2 linked regions of the Geminicoccus roseus DSM 18922 genome follow. The protein of the gene in region 2 interacts with the protein of the main gene of each other region in a pairwise test. Links are inferred from orthologs where the notes say so. Each region holds a gene or a part of one and is shown on either strand. Other genes may lie near its edges. The genes, in order: dnaE and dnaQ.

Region 1 (16,031 bases), 3.8 Mb from region 2 along the record:
GATGGTCGATCCGGACCTGGTCTGCTTCTGGGAGCTGCACGAGGTGGCCGGGGACGGCTGAGGGCGCGAAGGCGTTCGTCGGGACGCGCTGGCGGTGGCCGCGCTCTTCCCGTAGAGCCGGGCGCCCACCTTCCCTTCCTTTGCGACGAGACCCATCCTGCGCCGCCTCCTGCCCGCCATCGCCCCGGCCCTGTTCGTGTTCCTGTGGAGCACCGGCTTCATCGGCATGAAGTACGCGGCCCCCTATGCCGAGCCGCTGACCTTCCTGGCCTGGCGCTTCGCGATCGTCGCCCTGGTGATGCTGGCGGTGGCGCTGGCGACCCGGGCACCCTGGCCGTCCAGCTGGCGGCAGGCTGGCCATGTCGCCCTGGCCGGGATCTTCCTGCAAGCGATCTACCTGGCCGGCGTCTACGAATCCCTGGTGCACGGGCTTTCCGCCGGGACCACCTCGCTGATCGCGTCGATGCAGCCGGTCCTGGTGGCCGCGGTGGCGGGGCCGCTCCTGGCCGAGCCCTTGTCCCGCCGGCAATGGCTGGGGATCGCCCTTGGCGTGGCGGGCGTGGTCATGGTGGTCGCGGGCTCGCTCGCACCGGGCTCGGCCGCCGGCATCGGCTATGCCCTGGCCGGCCTGCTCGGGATCACGCTCGGCACGCTCTGGCAAAAGCGCTTCTGCCCGACGCTGGACCTGCGCACCGGCTCGGTGATCCAGTTCGGCGCCTCCGCCATCGTCTCGATCGCCGCTGCGTGGCTACTCGAGGACGGCCGGATGGGCTGGAACGGCGAGGTGGTGTTCGCCCTGGCCTGGCTGGTGATCGTCCTGTCGCTGGGGGCGATCTCCTTGCTGTTCACCATGATCCGCGACGGCCAGGTGTCGCGGGTCTCCGCCCTGTTCTTCCTGGTCCCGCCGGTCACCGCTCTGCTCGCCTGGCTCCTGTTCGGCGAGGCGCTGGAGGCGGGCGACCTGGCCGGCATGGCGGTGGCGGCGGCGGGGGTGGCGCTGGTCAGCCGGCGGCCGCCTGCCCGTCGGTCCGCGTGACCGGCGGCGGCGCCTCCGCCGCCTTTTCCCGCTGGCTGGTCCATACCGTCACGAAGATGCCCGACGCCACGATCACCACGATGCCGGCCCAGGTCCAGGCATCCGGCAGGTCGTCGAACAGCAGCCAGCCGAGTGCCACCGTGCTGACGATCTCGAAATAGCCCAGGGGCGCCAGCACGCTGGCCGGCGCCCGCTCATAGGCGCGCAGGATGATCAGGTGCCCGGTGGCGGCGATCGTCCCGATCGCGGCGAACCCCAGCCAGTCCAGCCAGGACAGGTGGTTCCAGACAAACGGTGCGATCGGCGTCATCACCACCGTGCCGACGAAGGCGGTGAAGAACAGGGACTGCAGATGCGGCGCCAGGCCCGCCAGCTTGCGGGTCAGCATGATGTAGACCGAGAACACGAACGCGGTGGAGAACGCCAGGAGCGAGGCCGGCTGGAACACCGCGGCGCCCGGCCGGATGATCAGGATGGCCCCGCACAGCCCGACCACCGCCGCGACCAGCTTGGCGGCGCTCAGCCGCTCGCCCAGCACCCAGGGGGCGGCGATCGTCACGATCAGGGGGTAGACGAAGGCCAGCGCCAGGGTCTCCGCCATGGTCAGGTACATCAGCGCTGTGAAGAACAGCATGGTCGCCGCCAGGAGGCAGGCGCCGCGGATCACCTGCAGCCCGAGCCTGGGCGGGGCGAACATCCGCCAGCCGAACCGCGGTGCCACGATCGGCAGGAGCACCAGCATGTTGAAGACATAGCGGCCCCAGGTGATGTGCATCGGGTGGAACCGCTCGCCCATGATCTTGGCGATCCCGTCCAGGATCGGCAGGATCGAGAACGCCAGCAAGAGCAGACCCACCCCGACGAGCGCGTCCTTGTCCGGCTTGCCCACGACCTTGTTCTCCCTGATCCCGAGCGGCCGCCATCCCGGCAGCCGCGCCGCCAGCGTTCGATGATGGCCGATCCCAAAAGCAAACCGGCACGTTTAACGAGCCCCCGCCGCACCAGCAAGATGGCCAAACGGCCGCCGGCCGCCAGGCCGCCGGTGGTGGCCGAACTGCCGCCCAGGCGCTGGTGGCGCCCGCGCCTGACCGTCGGGTCCGCCGGCTGGCCGCGCCGCGTCGGGCGGGCCCTGCTGGTCCTGGTCCTGCTGGTGGCGTTCCTGCCCGTGCCCCTCCTGCTGGCCGGCCGGTTCCTGCCGGTCTGGTACACCCCGCTGATGGCCCTGCGCCTGGCCGAGGGCGAGGGCCTGGAGCGGGTCTGGACGCCGCTGGAGGAGATCCCGCCGCCGATCCGCTCCATGGCGCTGGCCTCGGAAGACCAGCTGTTCTGCGCCCATCACGGCTTCGACTGGAAGGCGCTGGAGCGGCAGTTCGACCGGATGCGCGCCGGCGAGACCACCCGCGGGGCGTCCACGATCAGCCAGCAGACCGCCAAGAACCTGTTCCTGTGGGATGGCCGGAGCTGGCTGCGCAAGGCGCTGGAGGCCTGGTACACGCTGCAGCTGGAACTGCTCTGGCCCAAGCGCCGGATCATCGAGGTCTATCTGAACATCGCCGAGACCGGGCCCGGGGTCTATGGCGTGGCCGCGGCCGCCCGCCACTGGTTCGACCGGGATCTCGATGCCATTTCCAGGGGGCAGATGGCGCGGATCATCGCCCTCCTGCCGGCGCCCAGGACCTGGAAGGCGGAGCCGGCGACGGCCAACATGCGGGCCCGCGGCCAGCGGATCGACGCGCGCGCCAAGGCCCTGGGAGCCCTCGACGCATGCGTACGCTGACCCTGCTGGCCCTCCTCCTCCTGCTGGCCCTGCCCGGGGCCGGCCAGGCCCAGCAAAAGCAGGTCGACGGCCTGGCGATCGTCAACGACGACGGCACGCTCGCGATCGGCGGCACCCGCATCCGCCTCTACGGAATCACCATCCCAAAGCTCGGGATCCTGTGCATCGACGATGCGCGCGGCCGCACCTGCTCCGACTTCAACGTCAAGCGGATGCTGGAGCGCAAGATCACCGGCTTCGTCCACTGCCAGATCGTCCGCCAGGCCAGCGACGGCGTCGCCGAGGGCATCTGCACCATCGAGGGCCGCGACCGCTTCCGCCCCCGCCAGGACCTGGGCGCCTGGCTGGTCAACGAGGGCATGGCGATCGCCCTGCGCTACGCCCCGCCGGAATACGAGGCCCTGCAGGCGGTGGCCCAGGCCCGCGAGGTCGGGGTGTGGTCCGGCCTGCTGGTGCCGGAACTCAATGACTGGGGCGACGATTCGCGCTTCTAGCGCCGCTCTGGCCTCAAGGGGGCGTGGTCGGGTCGCCCCAGGGGCTGATGATCGGCGGTTTGGGATCGGGCGGCTTCGGGTGGGGCTCCGCCGGGCCGTTGCCCCGGACCGGTCGGGCTGTAGCCGTCATGGCGCTTCTCCTTTCATCTGCGAGCCGGAAAGAGACCGGCGCAGCCGCCGGGCCGCTGCGGCATCTAGGGCATCTCCCTTGGCCGGTGCGGCCGGAATCGGGTCAGTTCGCTGGCCCTGGCCGCCGACCGGTAGATCATCATCCGGCTGACGATGACCCACATGACCCGCTCCTGGTCGTTCGCCCGCGGCATCTCCAGGCCCAGCGCGCGGGCAAGGTCGCCGCGGTGGAGATCGAAGCTGGTCTTGATGTAGTTCCCGAACGGGATCGCGGCCCCCAGCGCCAGCAGGTAGCCCGCCGCCGCGCCGGCCGGCCCGGCCAGGATCAGCCACCACTCCGGCAGCCGCTGATGCCAGAGAATGAGGCCCAGGCAGGCGAGCGTCGCCACCAGGCCGGCCACCATGACGTTGGCGCAGAAATCGAGCTGGGCCTTGCTGTCGGCGATCATCTGGCGGACATGCTCGGGCAGCAGCGCGTGCAGGCGCGGCCAGGCCGGCACCGCGTCCAGGCCGTAGAGGACGCGGGGATAGACCTCGATCGCCCGGAAGCGGTTGCCGAACCGGGTGGGCAGCACCTCCTCCACCCTGGTCGGAAACCGCTCCACCGCCCGCAGCAGACGATAGGCATGATCCGCCGGGATGGCCGGCTCCGGCCGGCCATGCGCGCGGGCGTCGTCGATGGTGGCCTGCAGCCGGTGGGCGGGAGCCGCGTCGCGCTCGAAGCGCCGGGTGATCGCCTGACGGATCCGGGTTTCCGTTCGCGGCGACAGCCGGCCGAGCCCGCGGATCGCCGCCAGGAGCGGGTAGCCCTCCATGAAGCGGTAGACCAGCCCGTTCACCGCCAGCAGCAGCAGCGCCACGAACCAGATCACCAGCAACGCCGAGACGGCGCCCGACAGGCGGTTGATGCCCTCCACCGACCAGGGAATGTAGGCCAGCCCGTAGCTGCCGAGCAGCAGGAAGACCAGGACGCACAAGAGGGCGGCCGGCAGGAGGAAGCCCACGGCGAAGTTGCGGTCGAACAGCTTGGGCAGTTCGCCGAACATCGCGGCCGCCGTCAGCCTGGCCGCCGCGGCAGGCGGCGGCGTCCGGACGACCTCGCGGCCAGCGGACCGGTCATGGCAGCACCCCGACGCAAGGCGGGAAAAACGTCGGCAGTATCCTTCATGTGCGACTTACCGGCAAGCACCGGGGCCAGGCCCGCCGGATGCTCGGGCCCATTCGCCCCTGTCAGGAAACGTTGAACCATGTCGACATGGCGTCGGAGGGTTTCGGCAGGACCGGAGCATGATCCGGCCAGCCCCTTGCACGAACGAACCCGAGCCCCCGCCCCCCGCGCGGCCTGCACGAACGAACCCAAGACAGCCCGGCCGCTCCAGGTGGCCCGGCCGGAGCGGGCTGCCGCGGATGATGCAACCCGGGGCCTGGGCGACGTTTACACGAACGAACCCGAGCCGCCTCGCTGCAGGCAGGAAGCAGGCCGCGCTGGCCGGAACCGGCATGGCCCGCCGCCGCCCTGCCCGCTCCCGATCGTCCAGAAAGGAACCCCCGCCTCGTGCCACCCACCACCGCCGGCCTCCTGCCCTGCCGGGCGCGGCCATGAGTTGGCTGGCGCCGCTGGCCGGGCTGGCCCTGCTCGCCGCCGCCCTCGCCGACATCTTCCTGACCGTGCTCCAGTCGCGCGGTGCCGGCGGGTTCATTTCCCGCAACCTGAATGCCGGGCTGTGGCGGCTGGCGTGCCGCTGCGCGCGGACGCTGCCGGGCGGGCAGGCCCGCGCCTTCCTGTCCTATGTCGGGCCCGGCCTGCTGGTGGCGACCGTGCTTGGCTGGATGGTCCTCCTGACCGCCGGCTTCGCCCTGATCTGCTGGCCGGCCCTCGGCACCAACATCCAGGCCAGCCAGGGGCCGACCCCCACCGATTTCTGGGCCGCGCTCTATTTCAGCGGCTTCAACCTCACCACGCTGGGCGTGGGCGACTTCACGCCCAAGACCAGCTTCTACCGGCTCCTCACTGTGGTCGAGGCCGGCATCGGCTTCTCGGTCCTGACCCTGACCCTGACCTATGTCATGTCGCTCTACAGCGCCCTCCTGCAGCGCGACAGCACGGCCCTGCTGATCCACCAGATGTCGGGCCGGACGGGGAACCCGGCCATGCTGCTGGCCCATCTGGGGCCTGGCGGCGCGTTCGGCTCGGCCCGCTCCGAGGTGCTCTCGGTCACCACCCAGCTGCTCTCGATCCTGGAGGCCCACCACGCCTACCCGGCGCTGCATTACTTTCGCCGCCGGGAGCCCCTGTTCGCCATGGCAAGGGTCGGGCTCCTGGCCCTGGACACCGCCAGCCTCGCCCGCACCGCGCTGGATCACGAGCGCCACGCCGCCTTCCTGCGCTCCGCCCCGCTCGAGGCGCTGTGGGGCAGCGGCCTGCGCCTGCTCGAAGGCTCCCGCCAGATCGTCCCGCGCCGCCGGCCCGAGCAGGAGGGCCCGGACGGGCTCGCCTGCTCCGGCGACGACGAGCAGCGCTGGCGGCAGCGCTTCGAGCAGGCGCTCCGCCAGTTCCAGGCCGCCGGCCTCGCCACCACCGCCGATCCCGCATCCGGCGCCGACCGCTACGTGGCCCTCCGCCGCCAATGGGACGCGGACCTGCGCAGCATGGCGGCCTACATGGCCCTGCCCTGGCCCGAGATCGCGCCCCACAAGGCGGACGTTACCGCCGCGCAGGGCTGAGCAGCCCATCCTCCAGGGTCTGCCGGGCCACCCGCTTCCACAAACGAACCCGGGCCGGCCCTCAGTGCACCGTGGCCGTCTCGCGCACCTCGACCACGCCGGCCATCCGCTCCAGGTCGGGCCGTCTTGCCGGCGGCAGGCCCAGCCCCTCGGGCAGGGACAGCACCACCTCGCCGCAGGGATGCGCCAGCACCAGGCGCAGGCGGCCCTGCCTTGTGGTCTTGGGTGCCAGCAGCGGCTGCATCGCCAGGGCGGCCTCGACCGAGGACAGGCGGATCAGCAGGTCCGGGACATGCGGGGTCAGCAGGGCTTCCAGCGCCTCGACCTTGTGCGCGGTGAGCCGCACCATGTCGCCGTCGACCCGGCCGTCCGCCTCGATCACCAGCGGCACCTTGCTCTCGATCAGCTCGCGGGTCGCCGCCAGCAGCTCGGAGAACAGGGTGACCTCGAACTGGCCGGACGGGTCGCTCATCGCGACATGGGCGAAGCGCGCCCGCTCGGTCGCCCGCTCCTGCTTGGACAGCACGACGCCGGCCAGCTTCAGCCGGCCGGGCCGCCCGGAAGTCAGCCGCTCGACGATCCGGTCGGACCGGGTGATCCCGTACTGCTCCATGGCGGCGGTGTAGCCGTCCAGCGGGTGCGCGGAGAGATAGAAGCCGATCGCCTCCATCTCGGCCTGCAGCCGCTCCAGGGCCGGCCAGTCCGGGACGTCGGGCAGCTTGGGCGAGGTCGGCACCGAGGGCATCCCGCCGAACAGGCTTTCCTGGCCGCTCTCGGCCTCCTCGGCCGCCGCCTGGGCGGCGCGCAGCAGGGTCTCGGCGCCCTCGGTGATCTGGCGGCGGTTGGGCAGCAGCCGGTCGAAGGCGCCGGCCTTGGCCAGCGCCTCGAGCAGGCGGCGGTTGAGCACCTTGCCGCCCAGCCGGCGGACCAGGTCGAACGGGTCCTGGAACGGCCCGCCCCGCTCGCGCTCCTCGACCAGCGCCTGCACCGCGCCGCTGCCGACCCCCTTGATCGCCGCCAGCGCATAGCGGACCGCCGGCGCACCCTCATGGTCCTCCACCGAGAACTTGACCTGCGACGCGTTCACGTCCGGCGGCAAGAGGGTGATCCCGGCCGAGCGCAGCTCCTGCTGGAACATCAAGAGCTTGTCCTGGTTGGCCATGTCCATGGTCATGCAGGACGCGAAGAACTCGTGGGGGTGGTTCGCCTTGAGGTAGGCCGTGTGGTAGGCGAGCAGCGCATAAGCCGCGGCGTGCGACTTGTTGAACCCGTAGGAGGCGAACTTCGCCACCTGGTCGAAGATCACCTGGGCCAGGTCCTGGTCGATGCCATGCGCGGCAGCGCCCTTGATGAAGATGGCGCCCTGGGCGTCCATCTCCTCCTTGATCTTCTTGCCCATCGCCCGGCGCAAGAGGTCGGCGCCGCCAAGGGAGTAGTCGGCCAGCTCCCGGGCGATCTGCATCACCTGTTCCTGGTAGATGATGACCCCGTTGGTCTCGCTTAAGATCGGCTCCAGCATCGGGTGGAGGTAGCCGGCTTCCTCGGTCTTGTGCTTGACCGCGATGTAGCGCGGGATGTTGTCCATCGGGCCCGGGCGGTAGAGCGACACCATCGCGATGATGTCCTCGAACACGTCCGGCTTCAGCTTGCGCAGGGCGTCGCGCATGCCGGCACTTTCCAGCTGGAACACCCCAGCGGTCTCGGCCCGTGCCAGCAGCTCGTAGGAGCGCCGGTCGTCCAGCGGCAGCTTGGCCAGCTCAAGCTCCCGGCCGCGCTCGCGCACCAGCCGCTCGCCCATGGTCAGCATGGTGAGCGTGGTCAGGCCCAGGAAGTCGAACTTCACCAGGCCCGCGGTCTCCACGTCCTTCATGTTGAACTGGGTGACCGGCATGTCCGAGCGCGGGTCGCGGTAGAGCGGCACCAGCTCCTGGAGCGGCCGGTCGCCGATCACCACGCCCGCGGCATGGGTCGAGGCATGGCGGGGCAGCCCCTCCAGCTTGCGGGCGATCTCGATCATCCGCTCGACCTGCGGGTCGCTATCCCGCGCCTCGATCAAGCGCGGCTCCATCACCATCGCCTGTTCCAGCGTGGGCGGGTTGGCCGGGTTGTTCGGAATCAGCTTGGAGATCTTGTCGACCAGGCCATAGGGCAGCCCCAGCACCCGGCCGACGTCGCGGATCACCGCCTTGGCCTGCAGCTTCCCGAAGGTGATGATCGCCGCCACCCGGTCATGGCCGTAGCGGTCGCGCACATAGCGGATCACCTCGTCGCGCCGGTCCTGGCAGAAGTCGATGTCGAAGTCCGGCATCGACACGCGCTCAGGGTTGAGGAAGCGCTCGAACAGGAGGCCGAAGCGCAGCGGGTCCAGATCGGTGATCGACAGCGACCAGGCCACCACCGAGCCGGCGCCGGAGCCGCGGCCAGGGCCCACCGGGATGCTGTTCGCCTTCGCCCACTTGATGAAGTCCGACACGATCAGGAAGTAGCCCGGGAACTTCATCTGGGCAATGACGTCGCACTCGAACACCAGGCGCTCGCGATAGGGCCTGGCCGCCTCCTCCCGGGCCGCGTCGTCCATCCCCTCGGTCCACACCGCCTGGCGCAGCCGCTCCTCCAGCCCTTCGGCGGCCTGGCGGCGCATCTCCGCCTCCTCGTCCAGGGCATAGGTCGGCAGGATCGGCCTGCGCTTGGGCGCCTCGTAGGCGCAGCGCTTCGCGATCACCATCGTGTTCTGCACCGCCTCCGGCAGGTCGGCGAACAGCGCCTCCATCTCCTGGGCAGACTTGAAGCGGTGGTCCTTGGTGAAGCGGCGGCGGTCGTCCTCGATCAGCAGGCGGCCATCGGCGATGCAGATCAGCGCGTCATGCGCCTCGTGCATCGATTCTTCGAGAAAATGGCAGTCGTTGGTGGCGACCAGCGGCAGGTCGAGCTCATAGGCCAGCTCCACCATCCGCTCCTCGGTGGCGTTCTCCTCGGCCAGGCCGTGGCGCTGGATCTCGACATAGAGCCGGTCCGGCCAGATCGCCTTCATCCGCTCCAGCATGGCCCGGGCACCCTTGGCGTCGCCGCGCAGGAGGCGCTGCCCGATCGGCCCGAACGCCCCGCCCGAGAGGACGATCAGCCCCTCGGCGTGCCGCTCCAGCTCCTCCATGGTGACCGCCACCTGGTCCTTGCCGGCCAGGTAGGCGCAGGTCATCAGCCGGCAGAGGTTGAGGTAGCCGGCCTCGTTCTGGACCAGGAACACCAGCTGCTCGGTTTCCTGCAGCGGCGGCGGGCCGCCTTGGACCTTGCGCTCACCGTCCGGCACCAGCGCCAGGAGCGCCCCCACGATCGGCTGCACCCCAACCTTGGTCGCCTCCTTGCAGAACTCCATCACCCCGAACAGGTTGCAGCTGTCGGTCACCGCCACCGCCGGCATGTCCAGGGCCTTCGCCTTCTTGGCCAGGTCGGCGTTCTTGATCGAGGCCTCCAGCAGCGAGAAGCAGGAATGGACGCGCAGATGTACGAAGGAGGCGAGCGCCATGGAGTTCGTCGGTCCTCTCGGTGGGACATGGTCGAAGCTTGAAGGCCGGCGCCACCCTGTCGAAGCCTGCCGCACGGTTCAAGCTCAAGGAGAGGGCGGCGCCTCGAACGCGGCACGCATCATCGAGTAGACATAGTCCAGCTGCAGGTAGGTGTCGAAGCTGGAGACCCCGGTGTCGGGCAGCCGGAACCATGCGGTCTCGGGCACGCCGTAATAGCTCTCGAACGACCCGTCCTCGTTCTGCCTGAAGACCGGCAGCCGGGTCGCCTCGGGCGGCGCCAGCTCATGGTCCTTGTACCCCGCGCCGAACTCGAACGAGGCGGCGGCGTTCACCCTGGGCCCGATGGTCGAGCGGACATGGCAGGTCATGCAGGACGCGGTGCGCTGGAAGCCGGTCTCCAGCTCCGAGTTGGCGAGATGCACCGGCCGGCCGTAATCGTCGGTGAAGTCGGTCTGGGTGCCGCGCAGCCGGTAGTTCTCGAACACCGTCCCCTCCAGCCCGAACCCCGCCGGCAGCTCGCCGCAATCATGGGGCGCCTGCGGGCAGGCCACCGTGTCCCGCGAGGGAATCAGCCAGCCCTCGTCGTGGATGCCGTGCCGGAACGGGTTGTCGACATGCTCGAAGGTCATCCACAGCCAGCGCGGCAGCACCTTGGCCATCACGTGCAGCGAGGTCAGCCCGTAGAGGCGCTCCTTGCCGTCCGGCTCGTCGCTGATCACCGCCCAGTGGTAGCGCGCCTTCTGCCCTTCCGGGATCGGCCGCCAGACCGCCTTGATCTCCATCGCGTCGGGCGGGAACGCCACCGGCCGGCGCTGGTAGAAGCGCCGCTCCTGCCCGTCGATCGAGTAGAGGCCCTGGTCGCGGACATAATCGAAGGCGGCGCGGTTCATCCGCACCTCGTCCTTCTGGTGCCCCTGCGTGCCGGGCGGGGTCGGCCGCGTGTCCCGGATCAGGGTCTGCTGGACCGGCCGCTCGTCGGGATCGCGCTCGTCGCCCAGCCGGTGGGACACATCCGGCCAGGCCGGCGGCTTGCGGCCGTCCGGCAGGTAGACGTCCGAGGCAAGCGCCCAGGTCTCCCAGACCACCGGCCGCGGCGCGCCCAGCGGAGCGGTCTCGTCCGGGGCGCTCTCGTCCTCCCTGGCCGGCCAGTTGATCGCCACGAACAGGCGCCAGGCGAACCGGTCTGGGTCGCGCAGGGCCAGCGCAGCGTCGCTCGGCACCACCCAGGGCGCCTCCTCGGCCTCGGCCACGGGCAGCGGCAGAAGTAGCAGCAGCGCCGCCAGCCCCAGCCACCAGCGGCATCCGCGTGTCATCCCCCTGCCTCCCAGCCGTCCGGATCCTTTGCCCCGGCGATCGTCGCGCCGCCTGGATGAGCTCTTCTGGGACAAGGCGGTGCCGATGGCCAGCCGGAAGACCGGCCGCGGGTTCAGCCGCCCGCCGGGATCCCATGGGCGAGAGGCATGTCCGGCACCCGCGTGACCGGGCGGAGCAGGCCGCGCTCCAGCCGCACCACCCGGTCCATCCGCAGCGCCAGCTCCGGATTGTGCGTGGCGATCAGGGCCGCGGTGCCGGTTCGCCGCACCACGTCCAGGAGCAGCGCGAACACGATCTCCGCCGTGGCGGTGTCGAGATTGCCGGTGGGCTCGTCGGCCAGCAGCAAAGCCGGGCGGTTGGCCAGGGCGCGGGCGATCGCGACCCGCTGCTGCTCGCCGCCCGAGAGCTTGCCCGGCCGGTGCGTGCGCCGCCCGGACAGGCCGACCTGCTCCAGGAGTTCGTCGGCCCGCTTGGCCGCCTCCCGCTTGGAGCGCCCGGCCAGCATCTGCGGCAGGACCACGTTCTCCAGGGCGCTGAAATCCACCAGCAGATGGTGCGACTGGTAGACGAAGCCGATCTCTTCCCGGCGCAGCTTGGTGCGCTCGACATCGTTCAGCTTGGCGGTGGCGCGGCCGAATACCCGGACCTGGCCGGCATCCGGGCGCTCCAGCAGCCCGCTCTGGTGCAGCAGGGTCGACTTGCCCGCTCCCGAGGGGCCGACCAGCGCCACGATCTCGCCGCGCTGCAGGGTCAGGTCGACGCCGGCCAGCACCTGAAGCTGCGCGGAGCCCTGCCGGAAGGTCCGGACCAACCCGTCCAGCTGGAGAACCGGCTCACTCATTGCGCAGCGCTTCCACCGGATCGGTCGCGGCCGCCCGGAACGACGGATAGAGCGTGGCCAGCAGCGAGAGCACCAGCGCCATCAGCAGCACCGAGACCACGTCGTCGACCTCGATCCGGGCCGGCATCTGTGATAGGAATCTGATCTCAGCCGCGAACAGCTCGGTGCCGGTGATGCGCTCCAGGAACAAACGGATCGGTTCGATGTTGGACGCGAACGCGATCCCCAGCACCGCCCCCAGCGCGGTGCCGACCATGCCGATCGCGGTGCCGGCCAGGAGGAAGATCCGCAGGATGTTGGACTTGGTCGCCCCCATGCTGCGCAGGACCGCGATGTCGCGCGCCTTGGAGCGCACCAGCATGGTGAGCCCGGTGATGATGTTGAAGGCCGCCACCAGCACGATCAGGGTCAGGATCAGGAACATCACGTTCCGCTCGACCTGCAGCGCAGTGAAGAAATGACTGTTCACCTGCTGCCAGGTCAGAAGATGGGTGCCGGGCGGCAGCAAAGGGTCGATCCCGCCGCGGACCTGGCCGACCGTGTCGGGGTTGCCGACATCGACCTCGATCGCCGACACCCCCTCCCCGGTCTGGAAGTAGCGCTGCGCGTCGGCAAGGTTCAGGTAGATGAAGCTGTTGTCGTACTCGTACATGCCGATTTCGAAGACCGCCCCGACCTTGAACGTCACCACCCGGGGGATGGTGCCGATCCCGGTCGCGGTGCCGTTCGGCGAGATCAGCTGCAGCGACGAGCCGACCCGCAGCCCCATCCGCTGCGCCATTCGCGAACCCACCGCGGCGACGTTGACGCCGTTCAGCTGGTCGAGCGAGCCGGCCAGCACGTTGCCGGCGATGAACGGCCGCTTCTCCAGGTCCGAAAGGCGCAAGCCGCGCACCAGGGCGCCCGACGCCACCCCGTTCGCGGAGGCCATCACCTGGCCTTCCACGTAGGGGAACGCCATCTGGACCCCGGGCGCCTGGCCGATCCGGTCCAGCAGCGGCTGGTAGCCCTCGATCGGCGGCCCCTGGGAGACCACGGTGGCATGGCCGTTCACCCCCAGGACGCGGGACAGGAGCTCGTAGCGGAAGCCGTTCATCACGGCCATCACCACGATCAGCGTGCCGACCCCAAGCGCGATGCCGACAAACGCGAAGCCCGCGACCAGCGAGATGAAGCCCTCGCCCTTGGTCGGGCGCAGGTAGCGACGCGCGATCAGCCGCTCGACCGGTGAGAACATCAGGCGGCGAGGCGGGCGAGCAGGGCGTCCACCGACAGTTCCTCGACCGCACCGGTGCGGCGCGACTTCAGCTCCACCGTGCCGGCCTTGGCGCCGCGCGGGCCGACCGTCACCTGCCAGGGCAGGCCGATCAGGTCCATGCTGGCGAACTTCGCTCCGGCACGCTCCTCGCGGTCGTCGTAGAGCACCTCGACCTTGGCGGCCTCCAGCCTGGCGTAGAGGTCGTCGGCCATGCTGCGGCAGGCCTGGTCGTCGACCCGCAGGCAGATCAGCCCGACACGGAACGGTGCCACGCTTTCCGGCCAGATGATGCCCTTCTCGTCATGGTTCGCCTCGATCAGCGCGCCCACCAGCCGGGACACCCCGACGCCGTAGGAGCCCATCTCGACCGGCGTTTCCTTGCCGTCCGGCCCGAGCACCGTGGCCCCCATCGACTGGGAGTACTTGGTGCCGAAATAGAAGATGTGGCCGACCTCGATGCCCCGGCCGGTGCGCAGCCGCTCCGCGGGGACCGGGCAGTTCGCCGGATCGTGCAGCTCGTCGGCGGCGGCGTAGAGCGTCTTGAGGTGCGCCACGTCCAGGTTGTCGGCGGAGAAGTCGATCTCCTCGAACGCCTGGTCGAAATAAACGGCACTCTCGCCGGTCTGCGCCAGGATCTGGAACTCGAAGGACATGCTGCCGCCGATCGGCCCGGATTCGGCACGCATCGGGATGGCGGTCAGCCCCATCCGCTGGAAGGTCTTCAGATAGGCGGCGAACATCCGGTCGAACGAAGCGGCGGCGCTCTCGAAGTCCAGGTCGAAGGAGTAGGCGTCCTTCATCAGGAACTCGCGGCCGCGCATCACGCCGAAGCGCGGGCGCACCTCGTCGCGGAACTTCCACTGGATGTGGTAGAGGTTCAGCGGCAGCTGCCGGTAGCTCTTCACGTGCCGGCGGAAGATGTCAGTGACATTCTCCTCGTTGGTCGGCCCGAACAGCATCTCGCGGTCCTGCCGGTCGGCGATGCGCAGCATCTCCTTGCCGTAGGCCTCGTAGCGGCCACTCTCCCGCCACAGCGCCGCCGGCTGGATGGTCGGCATCAGGATCTCGATGGCGCCGGCGCGGTTCTGCTCCTCGCGCACGATCTGCTCGACCTTCTGCAGGACCGCGAAGCCCAGCGGCAGCCAGTTGTAGATCCCGGCCTGGAGCTGCTGGATCATCCCGGCCCGCAGCATGAGCTGGTGGCTGACGATCTCGGCCTCGGCCGGAACCTCTTTGAGAACGGGCAAGAAGTAGCGGGAAAGGCGCATGGATACTCGGCAGGCTGGAACTTCTGTGACGGCGGGAACATAGGGGCGGCCGTGCCGCGCTGCAACGAAAGCGGCAGGCAGCGGCAAGGCCTGGCCTCCCGCGGCGCCTCAGTCGTCCGGCACGATCCGCAGGATCCGCCCGCTGCCCCCGTCGGTCACCGCGTAGACCGCACCATCCGGCCCGACCTTCACGTCCCGGATGCGCGCGCCCAGGTCGATCCGCTCCTCGGCGGCGACCCGCCCGTCCTCCATCACCAGCCGGACCACGCCGTGGCTCACCAGGCCGCCGATCAGGAAGCTGCCCTGCCATTCCGGGATCAGGTCGCCTTCGTAGAAGTCCATGCCGGACGGCGCGATCACCGGGTCCCAGTAGTAGACCGGCTGCTCCATGTCCTCCTTCTTGGTGATTCCCTGGCCGAACGGCTTGCCGGAATAGGCCAGCCCGTAGGTGATCACCGGCCAGCCATAGTTCTTGCCGGCTTCCGGCTGGTTCAGCTCGTCGCCGCCGCGGGGGCCATGCTCGACCAGCCAGAACTGCCCCTCGCCGTCCAGCGTCGCCGACTGCACGTTGCGGTGGCCGTAGGACCAGATCTCGGAACGGGCGCCGTCGGTGTCGACGAACGGGTTGTCGGGAGGCACGGAGCCGTCCGGCTGCAGCCGGATGACCTTGCCGAAATGGTTGTCCAGGTCCTGGACCAGGTCGCGCGACTGGGGCTGCCCGCGCTCGCCGACCGTGAGGAAGATGTTGCCGTCCGGGGCGAACACGATCCGCGAGCCGAAATGCTTGGTCGACGTCCAGCTCGGCATCTGCCGGAACAGGATCTCGACATTCTCCAGCGCCGCGCCGCCGCCCTGCTCCACCAGCCGGGCGCGGGCGAGCGTGGTGCCGTTGCCGTCGTCGCGCGGCTCGGAGAAGCTGAAATAGACCATCCGATCATCGGTGAAGTCCGGCCCCAGCGCCACGTCGAGCAGCCCGCCCTGCCCGCGGCTGTCGACCTCCGGCACGCCCTCCACCGTCACGCGGCCATCTCCATCCGCGCCGATGATCCGCATGGTCCCGGACTTCTCGGTCACCAGCATCCGCCCGTCGGGCAGGAACTCGAACGCCCAGGCCTGATCCAGCCCCTCCACGACCGTCTCGGCGCGCACCGGCACCTGCTCCGCGGCCGGTGCCCGGGTCTGGCCGGGAAAGGCCGGTTCCTGGTTCGGCGCGTTGGGCGGCTTGGGCTCCACCGGGTTCCCTTGCGCCTGCGCGTTCACGGTGACGGGGCCGCAACTCATCAGGAAGGCGGCGGAGAGCAGCGAAGCCACGAATTTCATCGAGCGATCTCCCGATCCCGCGGCGCCGCGCCAGGGCTGTGGCGCTGCCGCGTTGTCTGTCTGCCCTTCAAGCTAGGGCCGGCAGGACGGGATTCGAGGGGAACGCCTTGCAGCGTTCCCGGAGATCAGGGCCGGATCGTCATGATCCCGGAGGTCACGAACCAGTGGAACCCCCACACCGCCAGGGCGGCAAGGACGCTGGAGACCGCCGCCTTGGTCCACAGGCGCGGCCTGGCCGGTGCGCTTTCGGCATGGCCCCGCCCCGGCTCCTCGGGCGGCGCCGCACCGAACGGCAGCGCCATGAAGAAGAACATCCACCAGGCGATCACGTAGCTGAGGAGGATTT
Region 2 (14,940 bases):
GAACACGAAGGTGGTGCCCTCCGCCTTCAGCCGCCCCAGCACCTCGAACAGATGCTTCACCTCCGGCGGCGAGAGCGCCGAGGTCGGCTCGTCCAGGATCACGATCCGGGCGCCGGAGAACAGCACCCGGCTGATCTCGACCAGCTGCTGCATGCCGATCGGCAGCGCGCCGGCCTCGCGCCCTGGGTCGATGTCGATGCCCAGCCGGTGCAGGTGCTCGGCCGCCTCGCGCTTCATCCGCCCCCAGGAGACGATGCCCATGCCGTTGGTGGGCTGCACGCCCAGGAACACGTTCTCGGCCACCGAGAGTTGCGGGACGATCGAGAGCTCCTGGTGGACCATGCCGATGCCGGCGGCCAGCGCGTCGCGCGCCGAGCGGAAATGCACCGGCCGGCCATCGATGCGCATCTCGCCGTCATAGCTGTGGTGCACGCCGGCGATGATCTTCATCAGCGTGGACTTGCCGGCGCCGTTCTCGCCGACCAGGCCGTGCACCTCGCCGCGCTTCAGGTCGAAGTCGATCCCGGTGAGCGCGGTCACGCCGCCGAACCGCTTGCCGATCCCGATCATCTCCAGGATCGGTGTTTCCGCCGATGCGCTCATCCCACCACCCGACACCCGCCCATCCTTGTCCGCCCTGCCCCGAGCGCCACGGCCGGCGGATGCCGGCCGTGGCGGGCCCGGATCAGATCAGGAAGTGCCGCTGCATCCAGAGCATGCCTTCGGCATTGTTCTTGGTGACCACCGGCCCGTCGGTGATGACGTGCTTGGGGATCCCCTCGCCGCTCTTCTCGCCGGCGACCACCGCCGCCACGCCCGCCATGACCGCACCGCCATGGATGCGCCCGGACGGGTTGCGCACGGTGGCGTGCATCCGGCCGTCGATGACCGCCTCGACCGCCGGCGGCATCGCGTCGACGCCACCCACCAGGATGTTGTCGCGGCCGCGCGCCTTCATGACGTTCTGGGCGGCCAGCGCCATGTCGTCGTTGTGGAAGAACGCCGCGTCGATCTCGGGGTACTTGGTGAGCAGGCTGTCCCAGATCCGGGTGGCCTTGGTGACGTCCCAGTCGGCCGGCTGCTCGTCGAGCACCTCGATCTCGGGGAACTTCTCGACCACCGAGTGGAAGCCGCGCGCACGGCCCTGGGCGCCGGTGTGTCCCAGCGCGCCCTGGGTCATCACGATCTTGCCCTTGCCGCCCATGGCGTCCACCAGGGCCTGGGTGACCGCGGCGCCCATGAACTCGTTGTCCGGCGCCAGGAAGCTGTGCACGTCAATCTGGTCGAGCGGCGCGATCAGCGTGTCCATGTCGATCACCGGGATGCCGGCGTCGATCATCCGCTTGACCGGGTCGGTCAGCGTGCCGATGCCGAACGCCTGGATCGCGACGAAGTCCCACTCCTGCGAAGCCATGTTGTCGATGGCGGCGCGCTGCTTGGGCGCCGACAGCTCGCCGTCGAACCAGGTGACCTCGACGTTGAACAGCTTGCCCCAGTACTCGGCGGCCTGCTTGCCCTGGGCGCACCAGGTCGCCTGGAGGCCGGCATTGGAGAACGCCGCCTTCAGCGGCTTTTCCGACCGGCCCATCTCCTGGGCGAGTGCCGCACCCATGAACGGGCTCATGCCCATGCCGCCCAGCAAGGCCGCGGCCGCGGCGCTGGAGCCGGTCACCTTGTGGATGAACGAACGCCGGGTCTCCGGCGTGACGCCGATCTTGTCGGTCATCGGTAGGTACCTCCCTGAAGGCGGTCTCGCCGGACCGCGCGCGGCAGTCTTGAGGGACGCCGTCGGGCTTGGCAAGCGCTCCTGCGGCAGCCTGCCCGCAAAAATCATACTTTAGCAGCTCTGACTGAATCCTCATGGTCCGCCACGCCCGGGACCGCCCGAACCGCCTGCCGGCAGAAGCCGATCACGCACCATGGTCAGCCCGCTCAAGCACCGCGCCGGCTCCAGCCTCAGCCGACCGGCTTGCCCTCAAGGTCCAGCGCCAGGCGCGGCAGGAAGATCACCAGCCTGCTCCGACCTGGAAACGAGGCGGAAAAGCAGCCTGCCATCACTACAGACATCACCGTCAGGATGCGTATTTACATGACAAGCCCGGAAAGTGGTTGACGAGACATTCCGGCTTTGCCAGACAGATCAACCATAATACGGCATAGTCAAAGCATGCCATTCCTAACGTTGCAGCCCTCGCATTGAAATGATGGGTACATGTTGGGATTATTTGCACATGGTACAATCATCTTCTTCATCCCTGCTTTCCGAGCTGAATGAAGCCAAGCCTGTCGACACGTCCTTGCTGGCACCGATCGATCGCCGCCTGCTGACTGTCGAAGAAACGGGCGAAGTCGTGGTGACCCTCGCCGGCGAGAATGGCCGCTACCAGAACTCGCTCGGCTACTACACCGTGAACGAGGACGGCACGTTCGGCTCGGTCGGTCTTCTTTTCGCGGATACCAACTCGACCAAGTTCGATCCGGACAATCCCGAGGTCGATGACGGCAAGGGCAGCCTGGTGGAAGGAATCAGCCAGGCCTCGTTCGGCAGCTTTGCCGCCGGCACCGAGATCGGCTTCTTCCTTCTCGCCAACGGCGCCGCGCTGAATGGCGACCTAGATCCCACCGCCTCGTTCCGCCTGGAGAAGGCAGACGGAAGTCCGGCCGGCATCGCTGACGGAACGGTGCCCCGCTTGGTGCAAGTCGGCGCGGATGGCCAGGAGGTCGTCCTTCAAGGCGATCTGATGTTCACGACCGATCCCACCGGCGAGGACTTCGCCAACGCCCTGAACAGCGGCGGCGCAGGGCAGGCCATCGCCGGCACCGACGAGGAGGGCGATCTGCTGATCGCCTTCGAAGACCTGCGCGCGGGCCACCGCTTCGCCGATCTGGACTTCAACGACCTGGTGATCGAGGTGACGACGATCGCCAGCGGGGAGCCCTCGCCCACGCAGACGGCTACCGACCAGGCGACCATCCCCTCCACCGGCCAGACCCTGGCGGCCAGCCTCACCAGCGAAGTCGCCACCACCGACGACGTCATCGAGATCGAAGGCTTCATCAATCTGGGCGGGATCGCGCAGCCACCGTTCAACGTCGCCTTCGTGATCGACACCTCGGGCTCGATGCTCTCCGATTTCGGCGGCGACGTGGGCGACCTGAACGGAGATGGCCGGTTCAATACCCGGCTGGACGGCGCGATCGCCGCCTTCGAGGCGCTCAACCAGTCGATCATCGAGGACGGCCTGCAGGACGTCGTCGACATCAAGATCATCACGATCGACACGGTGTCGAGCACGTCGGAGGTCCTGGACCCGGGCGAGGACGTCGATGATGCCTTGGAAGCGCTGCAGCTGGGCGGGATCACCAACTACGCCGACGCGCTGGACCAGGCCGGCCTGTTCTTCGATGCACAGGCGGGGGGCACCAACATCGTTTATTTCGCCTCGGACGGGAATCCCAATACCGGCGGCTCCTACGAGGACGAGCTGACCCGCCTGACCGACGTGCACGAGGCGCGGATCGATGCGATCGGCATCGGCACCGCCGTCACCGAAACCGTGCTGGACGCCATCGATTCCGACGGCGAGGCCCAGATCACCACCACCCCGGAGGAACTGGAGGCCGATCTCGGCGCCGCGCCGATCGCGCCCGCCGATCTGGCCAGCGTCGAGATCCTGCTGGATGGCGACGTGGTGCAGACGATCGACGTGGCCGACCTGACGGTGACGCCGTTCGGGCTGCGCTTCGCGTTCTCCCTGACCGGCATCGACATCACCGACGGCGTGGCCAACCAGGTCTCGGTGCGGGTGGTCGGATCGGACGGCGACGCGACCACCGTGCAGCCGACCCTTTCCGTGGCCGATCCAGGTTCGGCACCCGTGGCGCCCCTGGTTCTCGACCTGGACGACGACGCTCCGTCGGCCGGCAGCTCTCTGTCGATCGAGGCGACCCTGGCGCCCACCGGCACCGAACTCGCCTCGCTCCTGCAGGAGCCGGCCGCGTCCCAGGTCATCGCCGCCTGACAGGCGTCGCCAGGGACCAGCGCGGGGATGTCCCGGCAGTCGTTGCCGGGCCATCCCCGCCTTGCTGGATGGTGCACGGCATCCGCGGCAAGTGACTGGGGTGCCGGCTCAGCGCGCAGGCGGTCCGGCGGCAGGGTTGCAGGCCGATACGCCCAGCGTCACGCCGGACGGATGTCAGCGGGAGCGTGCGTCCGAGAGGGTGGAGCGCGCCGAGGCGCTGGCGCCCCACAGGTCCAGCGCCAGGCGCAGCAGGAAGATCACCAGCCAGCCGAGCAGCGCGCCGGTGACGTTGGTGATGATGTCGTCGACCGACGGCACCCGGCCGGGCACGGTGAGCTGGGTGAACTCGATGGTGCCGCTGACCGCAAGCCCGGTCGCCAGCACCGAGAACACCGTGGCGCCCGGCCAGATCGCCGCGACCATGCCGAGCGGCACGAAGCCTAAGACGTTCTGCCAGGCATCGGCGGTGCCCAGGTCCTCCAGCATGGTCAGGCGCGGCTCGCGGTGCAGGAACCACATCCGCGGCGGGCGATCCAGGACGCCCGGCGCCAGCAGGTCGACCTGGCGGCTGCCGGCCTGCACCTCAGCCTTCAGGATCTCGCCCAGGAAATAGCGGCGGATGTTCAGGTCGCTGCCCACCACCGCCTGGTAGGTGCCGTTCCAGCGCCGGCGCGGGTCGTAGGGATAGGTGCGGTTGATCACCTGCCGGCCGTCGATCGCCACGGTGAGCCTTGGCCCCAACAGCTCCAGGTCGATCGTCACCGGCACCCCGTCCGTGAACACGTTCGGGACCCGGATCGGCGGCGCCCCCTCATGGTTGGTGCCCTTGCCGCGCAGATGCACCAGCAGGGCCGGCCCCTCCCGGTCGAGCGAGAGCAGCCGGCCGTTCGCCCCGCCGCTCAGGCCGAACATCCGGCCGATGAAACGCGGGTGCGGCGGGGCCGGCACCACCTCCAGGTGGACGCGCAGGGGCAGGCCCTGCACCACGTCGTCCAGCCAGCCGGGCGGCTGGTAGCTGCGCAGCAGGCCTGGCTTAGCGAACAGGGCATGGCCGTCGGCGGCGATCTCGACCTGGTTGAGCTGCTGCTTGGGCAGCCGCCAGTGCAGCGGCCAGAACACCGCCACGAAATAGCTGGCCAGCACCACCAGCAGGGCGGTGACGCGCAGGCCGGGCGTGAGGAGCGCGCTGATCTCCTCGTGGACCAGGAAGCGCTCGCGCAACCGGCCCGGCCGGTGCGCCTCGATCATCGCGCGCAGGGCCGCGAACGGGCGGCGCCATGCCGCCCGCCGGGCCCCGTGCGGGTGCGGATCGTTCAGGACAGGGCCTTGGCGAGCTGCTTGTCGAGCGCGTCCAAGAAGCCCGTGGTAGTGAGCCAGGGCTGCTCCGGCCCGATCAGCACCGCCAGGTCCTTGGTCATCTGGCCGCCCTCGACCGTGTCGACGCAGACCTTTTCCAGGGTCGCGGCGAACTGCTCCACGTCCGGCGTGCCGTCGATCTTGCCGCGATAGGTCAAGCCGCGGGTCCAGGCGAAGATCGAGGCGATCGGGTTGGTGGAGGTCTGCTTGCCCTTCTGGTGCTCGCGGTAGTGGCGGGTCACCGTGCCGTGCGCCGCCTCGGCCTCAATGGTGCCGCCGTCCGGGGTCATCAGCACCGAGGTCATCAGGCCCAGCGAGCCGAAGCCCTGCGCCACCGTGTCGGACTGCACGTCGCCGTCATAGTTCTTGCAGGCCCAGACATAGCCGCCCGACCACTTCATCGCGCAGGCGACCATGTCGTCGATCAGCCGGTGCTCGTAGGTCACCCCGGCTTCCTTGAACTTGCCGGCGAACTCCGCGTCGTACACCTCCTGGAACAGGTCCTTGAAGCGCCCGTCATAGGCCTTCAGGATCGTGTTCTTGGTCGACAGGTAGAGCGGCCAGCCGCGCTGCAGCGCGTAGTTCATCGACGCGCGGGCGAACTCGCGCACCGATTCGTCCAGGTTGTACATGGCCATCGCCACGCCGGCCGCCTGGAAGTCGTAGACCTCGTGGTGGATCGGCGCGGAGCCGTCCTCGGGCTGGAAGGTGATGGTCAGCTTGCCCTTGCCCGGCACCTTGAAGTCGGTGGCGCGGTACTGGTCGCCGAAGGCATGGCGGCCGATCACGATCGGCTGGGTCCAGCCCGGCACCAGGCGCGGCACGTTCTTGCAGATGATCGGCTCGCGGAAGATGGTCCCGCCCAGGATGTTGCGGATCGTGCCGTTCGGCGACTTCCACATCTTCTTGAGCTTGAACTCCTCGACGCGCTGCTCGTCGGGGGTGATCGTGGCGCACTTCACGCCGACATTGTACTTCTTGATCGCCTCGGCGGCGTCGACCGTCACCTGGTCGGAGGTCGCGTCGCGATGCTCGACGCCCAGGTCGTAATACTTCAGGTCGATGTCCAGATAGGGCAGGATCAGCTTGTCCTTGATCATCTGCCAGATGATCCGGGTCATCTCGTCGCCGTCGAGCTCGACGATCGGGTTCTTGACCTTGATCTTCGCCATGGGTGGCTCCTTCTGCCGCAGGTCCGAAACGTCCGCCCGCGCCGCGTGCGGGCCTTCTAGCTAGGCTTGGGCGCACCGATCAACGCCTGCCGCCGCCGCATCGACGCAACGCTGACCTGTTCTCGGCGGCTGCGCGCGGCCCGGAAGCCGGTTTTCGGCCGCCGTCACGCCTGGTTCCAGAGCGCGTCCTTGATCTTGGCGACGAACCCCGCATGGGCCAGGAGCTCCGCCTCGCTGGCGGCATGCGGGCGGGCGGGGCGGAACGGCCGCTCGATCCGTCCCAGGGCCGGCCCGCTGCGCTCCGCCTCCACCGAGAAGCCGAGCGCCGCCTGCCGCCCGCCCAAAAGGTTGACGTAGACCTCTGCCAGCAGTTCGCAGTCGAGCAGGGCGCCGTGGAACACCCGGCCGGAATTGTCGATGGAGAAGCGCCGGCACAAGGCGTCCAGGCTGGCCGGCGCCCCCGGGAACTTGCGCTGCGCCATCATCAGCGTGTCGATTGCGCGGTCCGAGGGCAGTTCGGGAAGCCTTGCCCGGAACAGCTCGGCGTTGAGGAAGCGCATGTCGAACGGCGCGTTGTGGATGATCAGCGGGTCGTCGCCGATGAAGTCCAGGAACTCCCTGGCGACCTGCTTGAAGCGCGGCTGGCCGACCAGCTTCTCCGTGGTGATCCCGTGGATGCGCGCGGCGTCCTCGGGCACGTCGCGCTGCGGGTCGATCAGCGAATAGAACGACTTGCCGGTCGGCACCTGGTGGACCAGCTCCAGGCAGGCGATCTCCAGGATCCGGTGGCCGTCGCGCGGGTTCAGCCCGGTGGTCTCGGTGTCGAGCACGATCTCACGCATGTCGCGTCCTTTCGCTGATCCGGGCGGCCAGGGCATAGCGGTGCGGCCAGACCAGTGCTGCCGGCTCCGGCTGACCGCCCGGCCCTGCCAGGCTGTCCAGGAAGCCGACCAGCCGCCGCTGCACCGCTCCCCGATCATAGCCCGAGGGAATGAACAAATCGCCCAGACGCCGCTTGGTCGGGGTCGGGACCTGCTGGGCACGGATCCGCGCCAGCCGCTCGCTTGTCATGCCGGGCCGGCGCAGCGCCCGCTGCTCCTGCAGCGCGTCGGAGCAGCCGACCACCACGACCCGGTCGACCCGGCGCTCGCCCGCGGTCTCGAACAGGAGCGGGATGTCCAGCACCACCACGGGCGTGCGGCGCCGGGCGGCGGCTTCCAGGAAGTCGCGCTCCGCCTGGCGCACCAGCGGGTGGACGATCGCCTCCAGGCGCCGCAGCTTGGCCTGGTCGCCGAACACCGCCTTGCCGAGCAGGGCGCGGTCGAGCGCCCCGTCGGCGGCCAGCACGCCCGGGAAGGCCAGGGCCACCGGCGCCACCGCGGCGCCGCCCGGCCGGAACATCAGGTGCACGGCCTGGTCGGCATCGAACACCGGCACGTCCATGGCCCTGAACAGGCCGGCCACGTGGCTCTTGCCGGTGGCGATCGATCCGGTCAGGCCGATCAGCAGCAAGGGCCGCTCACCGCCGCAGCACGCCCTGGTCGCGCAGCGCCTGCAGGACCTGCAGGAGCGGCAGGCCCAGGATCGTGAAATAGTCGCCGCTGGTCTTGGTGAACAGCTGGGCGCCGGCACCCTCCAGATGGTAGGCGCCCACCGACTGCCAGACCCCGTCGTCGGCCCGCGCCAGGTAGTCCTCCAGGAACTCGTCGGTGAACGGCCGCATCCACAGGTCGGCATGGGCGACATGGTGACAGATGCGGGCGCCGGAGCGGAACAGCACGGCAGCGCTCCAGAGCCGGTGCTGGCGGCCGCGCAGCTGCCGGAGCTGCTCGCGGGCGCCGTCCAGGGTCTCCGGCTTGTCCAGCCAGCGCCCCTCGACCTCCAGCATCTGGTCGGCCCCCAGGACCAGCGCGTCGCCACCATACCGGGCCGCCACCCGCTGCGCCTTGACCTCGGCCAGGATCACCGCCGCGTCCTGGGCGCTGACGCCCTCCGCGGCCAGGGCGTGCTTCATCTCGGATTCGTCGACCGAGGCCGCTTCGGCGACCAGGCTCAGCCCGGCCGCCTCGAGCATGCGGCGCCTGGCCGGGCTCTGCGACGCCAGGATCAGCAGGGGAGGCTCGGCCATCGTCCTCGTGCGCCAAAGGCTGGGCCCGGCGGGAATCAACCGGACGAAGCGGGGTCTACCGAGACGCCGCCGGGCGCACAAGCCGGGCGTGGCGCAGGGCGCCCTGCCCTCAGCGCGGCAGCCGCAGCGAGGCGCGCAGGCCGCCCAAAGGCGAGCGGCTCATGTCGATGTCGCCGCCATGGCCCAGCGCCACGTCGCGGGCGATGGTCAGGCCCAGCCCGACGCCGCCGGTGCTGCGCCGCCTGGCCGGGTCCAGCCGGGTGAAGGCCTGGAACACCTTGTCGCGCTGGTCGGCAGGGATGCCCGGCCCGTCATCGTCGACATGCACCGTCACGTAATGGGTGCCCAGCGCCAGGCCCAGCCCGATCCGCCGGCCATGGCGGACGGCGTTGTCGACCAGGTTGGCCAGGCAGCTGCGGATCGCCAGCGGCCGCAGCGGCAGGCGGACGGGCGGGCCCGGCTCCAGCACCACCTCCGCCCCGCCGCGCGCGGCCCGCTCGGCCATCTCCCCCAGCACCGCCTGCAGGTCCACCAGCTCCGGCGGCTCGCGCCCCTCGCCGCGCACGAAGCTCAGATAGACATCGACCAGGCGCTGCATCTCCTCGACATCGCTGGTCAGGTCGGCGATCGCCGGATCGTCCTTGGGCATCATCGCCAGCTCCAGCTTCATGCGGGTGAGCGGCGTGCGCAGGTCGTGGCTGACCGCGGCCAGCATGTCGGTGCGCTGGTGCATGAAGCGCAGGATGCGCTGGCGCATCAGGTTGAAGGCATGGCCGGCGCGGCGGATCTCGGTGGCGCCCTCCAGCCGGAAGTCGCCGATGTCGCGGCCCTTGCCGAAACTGTCGGCCGCCTCGGCCAGGCGCCGGATCGGGCGGACCTGGCGGCCCAGGAAATAGATCGCGACCAGCAGCAGCACCGCCGAGGCACCGACCATCCAGAGCATGAACAAGGTCGTGGTGGTGCTGGTGAGCCGCTTCTTCTCGGCCAGCACCCGCAGGATCCCGCCATCGGCCGCGACCCAGACCGCGAACCGGTCGTCCTGGTCGGCGCGCAGCTCGATCCGGAACGGCCGCTTCAGCTTCTCGGCGAACACCTCGCGGATCGTGTCGGGCACCGTGTCGTCGTCGATCCCGGCGACCTTGGCCGCCGCGTCCAGGTCGGCGCCGGGCTCGAACGACAGGGCCAGGCTGGTGCGCTCGCGGGCCAGCTGCAGGAAGGATTCGCGCTCCTGCGGCCGCTGCTCGATCATGTCGGCGATCAGCGCGGTCTCGCCGGCCAGGCCCAGCGCCAGCCAGCGGGTGACCGTGTCCCAGTGCCGGACATAGAAGATATAGGCGACGATCAGCTGCAGGATGATCAGCGGCAGCAGCACGATCAGCAGCGAGCGGCCGAACAGGGAGCGCGGCATCACGCCCCGGCGCACCCGGCGCTCGGCGCTGGCGGACGGGGCGGCGGTCACGGCCACCGGTCGCCGCCGGTCTTGAGCATGTAGCCCTCGCCGCGCACCGTCACGAGGTGGCGCGGCGCCTTGGGATCCGGCTCGATCTTGCGGCGCAGCCGGGTCACCGCCACGTCGACCGCCCGGTCCGATCCGTCCAGCCCCACCCCGGTGGCGATCTCGAACCGGGTCAGCGGCCGGTCGGCGCGCACCGCCAGGAAGTCGATCAGCGCGGTCTCGCCATCGGTCAGGCGCACCGGGCCGTGCTCGTCGAACAGTTCCTTCATCGCCGGGTCGTAGCGCAGATGGCCGAACGAGACCGTGCCGGCCTCGCGCGGCCCGGCGCGCCGCAGGATCGCCGCGATCCGCAGCGCCAGTTCGCGCGGCTCGAACGGCTTGGCCAGATAGTCCTCGGCCCCGGCCTCCAGCCCGGCGATCCGGTCGTCGGATTCGCCGCGCGCGGTGAGCAGGAGCACCGGCAGGTCGCGGCTGCGGCCGATCTCGGCGGTGAAGCTCACCCCGTCGCCGTCCGGCAGCATCACGTCCAGCACCACCAGGTCGAACATCACCCCTTCCAGGGCGTGGCGCGCCTCGGCCAGGTCGGCCGCCACCGAGACCCGGTAGCCCTCCTGGACCAGAAAGCGCTGCAGGAGCTGGCGCAGGCGCGGATCGTCGTCGACCACCAGGAGGTGGCGCTCGCCCAACTCGCTCATGCAGGGGGCTCGCTCATGCTCGAAACCTTCCTCAGGAGGTGGTCAGGCTGCGCTGCGCCGCCTGGGCGGCCGGCTCGGCGCGCGGGTCGAGCAGCATCTCCAGGACCTGGCGGAAGCCGCCCACCGCCTCGGGCCCGACCATCCGGAAGGCGCGGCGCAGCCGGCGGCGGCGGAGCTGGTCGAGCTCCGCCAGAAGCGCGCGGCCGGTCTCGGTGATCCGGGCGGGGCGCTGCCGGCGGTCGGCCGCCCGCTGCTCCAGCTGCACCAGGCCCTTCGCCTCCAGCTCCGAGATCACCCGGGACAGGGTCTGCTTGCTGGCGGCGATGGTGCGCTTCAGCTCGACCATCGCCACGCCCGGCCGGCGGGCGACCAGCCGCAGCACGAGGTCGTGGGTGGCGCCCAGGCTGAGATGATCGAGGGCGTCGGCCACATCGGAGGCGACGAGACGCTGGGCCCGCTCGATCATCAGGATCGCGTCGTCCAGGTCCTCGTCGCGCAGGAAGAGCGGGTTGCCGGTGCTCATGGGTCCTATCGCTTGTCTTTTCTGGACGCCTGCGCGGCACAGGCTGCCTAGCACGCGCGGGGTTCCGTTGACATCCCGGGATCATGGGTGATAGCGCGCCCAGCACCGTCGACGACTCGTTCTTACCCGTCGCGACCCGTCCACACCGAGGTTCGTCCACCATGGCAGCGCTGATCCCCTACCACGACCGCGACGGCTGGATCTGGTACGATGGCGAGATGGTACCGTGGCGCGACGCCAGGCTGCATGTGCTCACCCACGGGTTGCACTATGCCAGCGCGGTGTTCGAGGGCGAGCGCGCCTATGGCGGCAAGGTGTTCAAGCTGCGCGAGCACAGCCAGCGCCTGATCGACAGCGGCCGGGTCTTAGGCTTCGAGATCCCCTGGACGGTCGAGCAGATCGACGAGGCGACGGTCGCCACCATCGCCAAGAACGAGCTGTCGGACTGCTATGTCCGGCCGATCGCCTGGCGGGGCAGCGAAATGATGGGCGTGGCGGCGCAGGCGTCGAAGATCCATGTCGCGATCGCGGTGTGGAAGTGGGGCGCCTATTACTCCGACCTGCGCCTGACCCGGGCGATCTACGACCGTCCGGCGCCGAACACCGCCCCGGTGCACGCCAAGGCCGCCGGCCTCTACATGATCTGCACGATCTGCAAGCACGACGCCGAGGCCAAGGGGTTCGGCGACGCGCTGATGCTGGACTATCGCGGCTATGTCGCGGAGACCACCGGCGCCAACATCTTCCTGGTCCTGGACGGCAAGCTGCACACCCCGATCGCCGACTGCATCCTGAACGGCATCACCCGCCGCACCGTGATCGAGCTGGCCAAGGCGCGCGGGATCGAGGTGATCGAGCGGCACATCAAGCCGGAGGAGCTGCCGGGCGCGCAGGAGATCTTCGTGACCGGCACCGCCGCCGAGATCACCCCGGTGCGCGCGATCGACGAGCTGAGCTACCAGGTCGGGCCGATCACCCAGCAGCTTCTCCAGGACTTCCACGCCGCGACCCGCGCCCACGAGAAGGCCGCGGCCTGACCGGCGGCTTGGCCATGGACGCCACCAGCTCCGGGCGCCCGCTCCAGGTCGCGGTGTTCTGCGGCTCGCGCCCGGGCCGCGACCCGGTCCATGCCGCGCTGGCGAAGGAACTGGGCCAGGCCATCGGCGGGCGCGGCTGGCGGCTGGTCTATGGCGGCGGCCATGTCGGCCTGATGGGGATCGTCGCCCAGGCGGTGCTGGATGGCGGCGGCCAGGTCCACGGCATCATCACCCAGCATCTGGTCGGCCGAGAGGTGGCGATGCCGGGCCTGCAGAAGCTCGACGTGGTCGACACCATGTTCGAGCGCAAGCGCCTGCTGATCGACGGCAGCGACGCCTACATCGTCCTGCCCGGCGGGTTCGGCACGGTGGATGAACTGCTCGACGTGCTGACGCTGAAGCAGCTGGACGAGCACCGCAAGCCGATCGTGCTCCTGGATTCGACCGGCCGGTTCTGGGCGCCCTGGCTGGCCCTGGCCCGCCACCTGGTCGACGAGGGCTTCGCCGGGCCCTCCGCCCTGGCCCTGGCGGCCGAAGCCGCGGACGTCGAGGCTGCCCTGCGCCTGGCCGAGGCCGCTCCCGGAACGGCCGAGCTGGCCTAGGCCGGGCTCCGTCGACCCCTTCCTGACCAGCATCGTCGACAGGCACATGCATTGGCTGGAGGAGCGGCAGCATCTGGCTGCAGTGCGTCTCCTCAAGACACTTGCACCATGAGCAGACTTGGCCCATGTCTAGATTTGGACAAGGAGCCCTGAAGAGCATGTTGGGTGCGCACGGACAGGCGCCGGTCGGGGCTGGCCCGCAGATCCTCGACAGGTCGCGCTTCGATCCCGTTCGTCGCAGGGAGTTGAGCCCCCCTGCCCTGCGGACCTTTTTGACCATCGCTGATCTTTGGCGCCTCACCGAGGACGAGCGGCGGCTAGTGTTGGGCTATCCCGCCCGCTCGACCTATCAGAACTGGTGCCGGCTGGCGCGCGAGCATGGCGGCTTCACCCTCGATGCCGATGTGCTGACCCGCATCTCGGCCGTGCTCGGCATCCACCAGGCGCTGGGCGTCGTGTTTCGCGATGAACAGGCCGGGGTGCAGTGGCTGCGGGCGCCGCATGCGGCCCTGGTGTTCGGCGGACATCCGCCGATTAGCCTCGTCACCAGCGGCTCGCAGGATGGGCTGCTGACGGTGCGGCGCTTCCTCGATGCCGCCAGGGGCGGGCTCTACATGGCCCCCAACGCGGTCGATGCCGACCCTGCCCCCTACACGGACCGCGAGATCGTCTTCCGGTGAGCGGGCCGCTCGCTCCCGCGCCACAACCATCCTGCCGGCTGGTGCCCTCGCAGTTCCCGCCCATCGGCTTGTTCGACACGGTGGCCACGGCCGCCGACCTGCCGGCCGTGTTGGAACTGGTCGGCTGGACCAACGACCGGCTGGTGCCCGAGCGGATCCGGCGCCTGCCCGAGCGGGAATGGGTCTATGGGCGCAGCAACGCCAGCGTGGTGATGGCTGCCCTCCTGCACGGCGCGCCGGAGGGCAGCCGCTTCAATGGTCCGGATCTGGGCGCATGGTACGCGGCCGATGACGTGCGCACCGCCGCCGCTGAAGTCGGCCACCATCTTCGCCGGGAAGCGGTGGCGCGCAGCGTGCCGCAGATGCGCCGGACCTTCCGCAGCTATGCCGCCCGGTTGCTGGGCGACTATCTCGACATCCGTGGCCAGCAGGCAGCGCTCCCTGAGGTCTATGCGCCGGACCGCTACGAGGCCTCGCAGGCATTCGGCGAGGCCGTCCGGGCCGAGGGGGGTTCCGGCATCCTGTACGACAGCCTGCGCCGCCAGGGTGGGCAGAGCGTCGCCGCCTACCGTCCGACCCAGGTGACGGACGTGGTGCAGGCCGACCATTTCGAGATACTGGCGGTGGCCGCCGAGCGCCGGATCGAGGTGCGCAAGCTCTCGGACACCTAGTCCAGAACCGAGCGGACACTGGCCGGCACCGGTGGCTCATCTAGCGCACCTTGGCCTGGTCCGTGACAAGCTGGCATCGTGAAACGTCAGCGCCAGCCCACCAGCGACCTGCCGCGGCGCCAGGCATGAAATCCGGGTCCATCCCCCGCCGTGATTCTCAGGGGAAGCGGTGCTGGACCTCTGCAGAAAGCGAGGCAGCACCCAGCAGGAGAACCTTGTGGCAGGGTCGATGCGATCGCATCATCCCATGGAGTAGATGGTCTGCAGCCGGTAGCAATATCATGCGGATGATCAGATCACGGGATCCAACGCGCAGACGTAGTTCCATCATGGAATATAAATTACATAAAGATATGCGCATTTTTCCGCTCGGGACGAGGAGGCCGTAACCACCCGGCGCCCCTGTCCTCCGGTAGGAGAAGCTTCTTGGCGAATTCAGCACCAGCGCCGGGCGATCCCGAACTCACGACCAGTCTGGAACTCGTTCTCGACTCGATACCCGACTTCGCCATCATCCTTCTGGATCCACAGGGGCGGATCTCCATCTGGAACTCGGGCGCCGAACGCATCAATGGCTGGCGCGACGAGGAGGTCATCG

What was found.
Region 1: the proteins of dnaQ (region 2) and dnaE interact in binary tests that used the Escherichia coli proteins (3 or more experiments, as listed by UniProt). The link is inferred for Geminicoccus roseus DSM 18922 from one-to-one orthologs.

Annotation. Positions count from the first base shown.
Region 1 is NZ_KE386572.1:3,899,134-3,915,164, reverse strand. What follows is about bases 6,022-10,079. They hold dnaE (DNA polymerase III subunit alpha), read right to left. Parts: upstream 9,684-10,079; coding sequence 6,222-9,683; downstream 6,022-6,221. Other genes in these bases: GEMRO_RS32855 (hypothetical protein), read right to left, coding at 9,768-10,079; GEMRO_RS0119430 (potassium channel family protein), read left to right, coding at 6,022-6,160. Also shown: GEMRO_RS0119460 (hypothetical protein), read left to right, coding at 1-61; GEMRO_RS0119455 (DMT family transporter), read left to right, coding at 197-1,036; GEMRO_RS0119450 (DMT family transporter), read right to left, coding at 1,002-1,925; mtgA (monofunctional biosynthetic peptidoglycan transglycosylase), read left to right, coding at 2,046-2,813; GEMRO_RS0119440 (thermonuclease family protein), read left to right, coding at 2,801-3,307; GEMRO_RS0119435 (hypothetical protein), read right to left, coding at 3,502-4,482; more of GEMRO_RS0119430, read left to right, coding at 5,036-6,021; more of GEMRO_RS32855, read right to left, coding at 10,080-10,997; GEMRO_RS30635 (ABC transporter ATP-binding protein), read right to left, coding at 11,111-11,839; GEMRO_RS0119410 (lipoprotein-releasing ABC transporter permease subunit), read right to left, coding at 11,832-13,079; proS (proline--tRNA ligase), read right to left, coding at 13,076-14,365; GEMRO_RS0119400 (PQQ-dependent sugar dehydrogenase), read right to left, coding at 14,474-15,685; GEMRO_RS0119395 (DUF1467 family protein), read right to left, coding at 15,811-16,031. UniProt on the Escherichia coli protein: DNA polymerase III is a complex, multichain enzyme responsible for most of the replicative synthesis in bacteria. This DNA polymerase also exhibits 3' to 5' exonuclease activity. The alpha chain is the DNA polymerase catalytic subunit.
Region 2 is NZ_KE386572.1:133,901-148,840, forward strand. Bases 5,554-8,520 are described here. They hold dnaQ (DNA polymerase III subunit epsilon), read right to left. Parts: upstream 7,393-8,520; coding sequence 6,715-7,392; downstream 5,554-6,714. Other genes in these bases: GEMRO_RS0102000 (NADP-dependent isocitrate dehydrogenase), read right to left, coding at 5,554-6,550; coaE (dephospho-CoA kinase), read right to left, coding at 7,385-8,062; GEMRO_RS0102015 (Maf family protein), read right to left, coding at 8,070-8,520. Also shown: GEMRO_RS0101975 (sugar ABC transporter ATP-binding protein), read right to left, coding at 1-603; GEMRO_RS0101980 (sugar ABC transporter substrate-binding protein), read right to left, coding at 686-1,726; GEMRO_RS0101990 (DUF4114 domain-containing protein), read left to right, coding at 2,298-4,022; GEMRO_RS0101995 (VanZ family protein), read right to left, coding at 4,197-5,270; more of GEMRO_RS0102000, read right to left, coding at 5,336-5,553; more of GEMRO_RS0102015, read right to left, coding at 8,521-8,678; GEMRO_RS0102020 (ATP-binding protein), read right to left, coding at 8,788-10,143; GEMRO_RS0102025 (response regulator), read right to left, coding at 10,134-10,829; GEMRO_RS27015 (MarR family winged helix-turn-helix transcriptional regulator), read right to left, coding at 10,861-11,352; GEMRO_RS0102035 (branched-chain amino acid aminotransferase), read left to right, coding at 11,514-12,389; GEMRO_RS0102040 (LOG family protein), read left to right, coding at 12,404-12,991; GEMRO_RS0102045 (MbcA/ParS/Xre antitoxin family protein), read left to right, coding at 13,150-13,671; GEMRO_RS0102050 (RES family NAD+ phosphorylase), read left to right, coding at 13,668-14,342; GEMRO_RS27020 (PAS domain-containing sensor histidine kinase), read left to right, coding at 14,769-14,940. UniProt on the Escherichia coli protein: DNA polymerase III is a complex, multichain enzyme responsible for most of the replicative synthesis in bacteria. The epsilon subunit contain the editing function and is a proofreading 3'-5' exonuclease.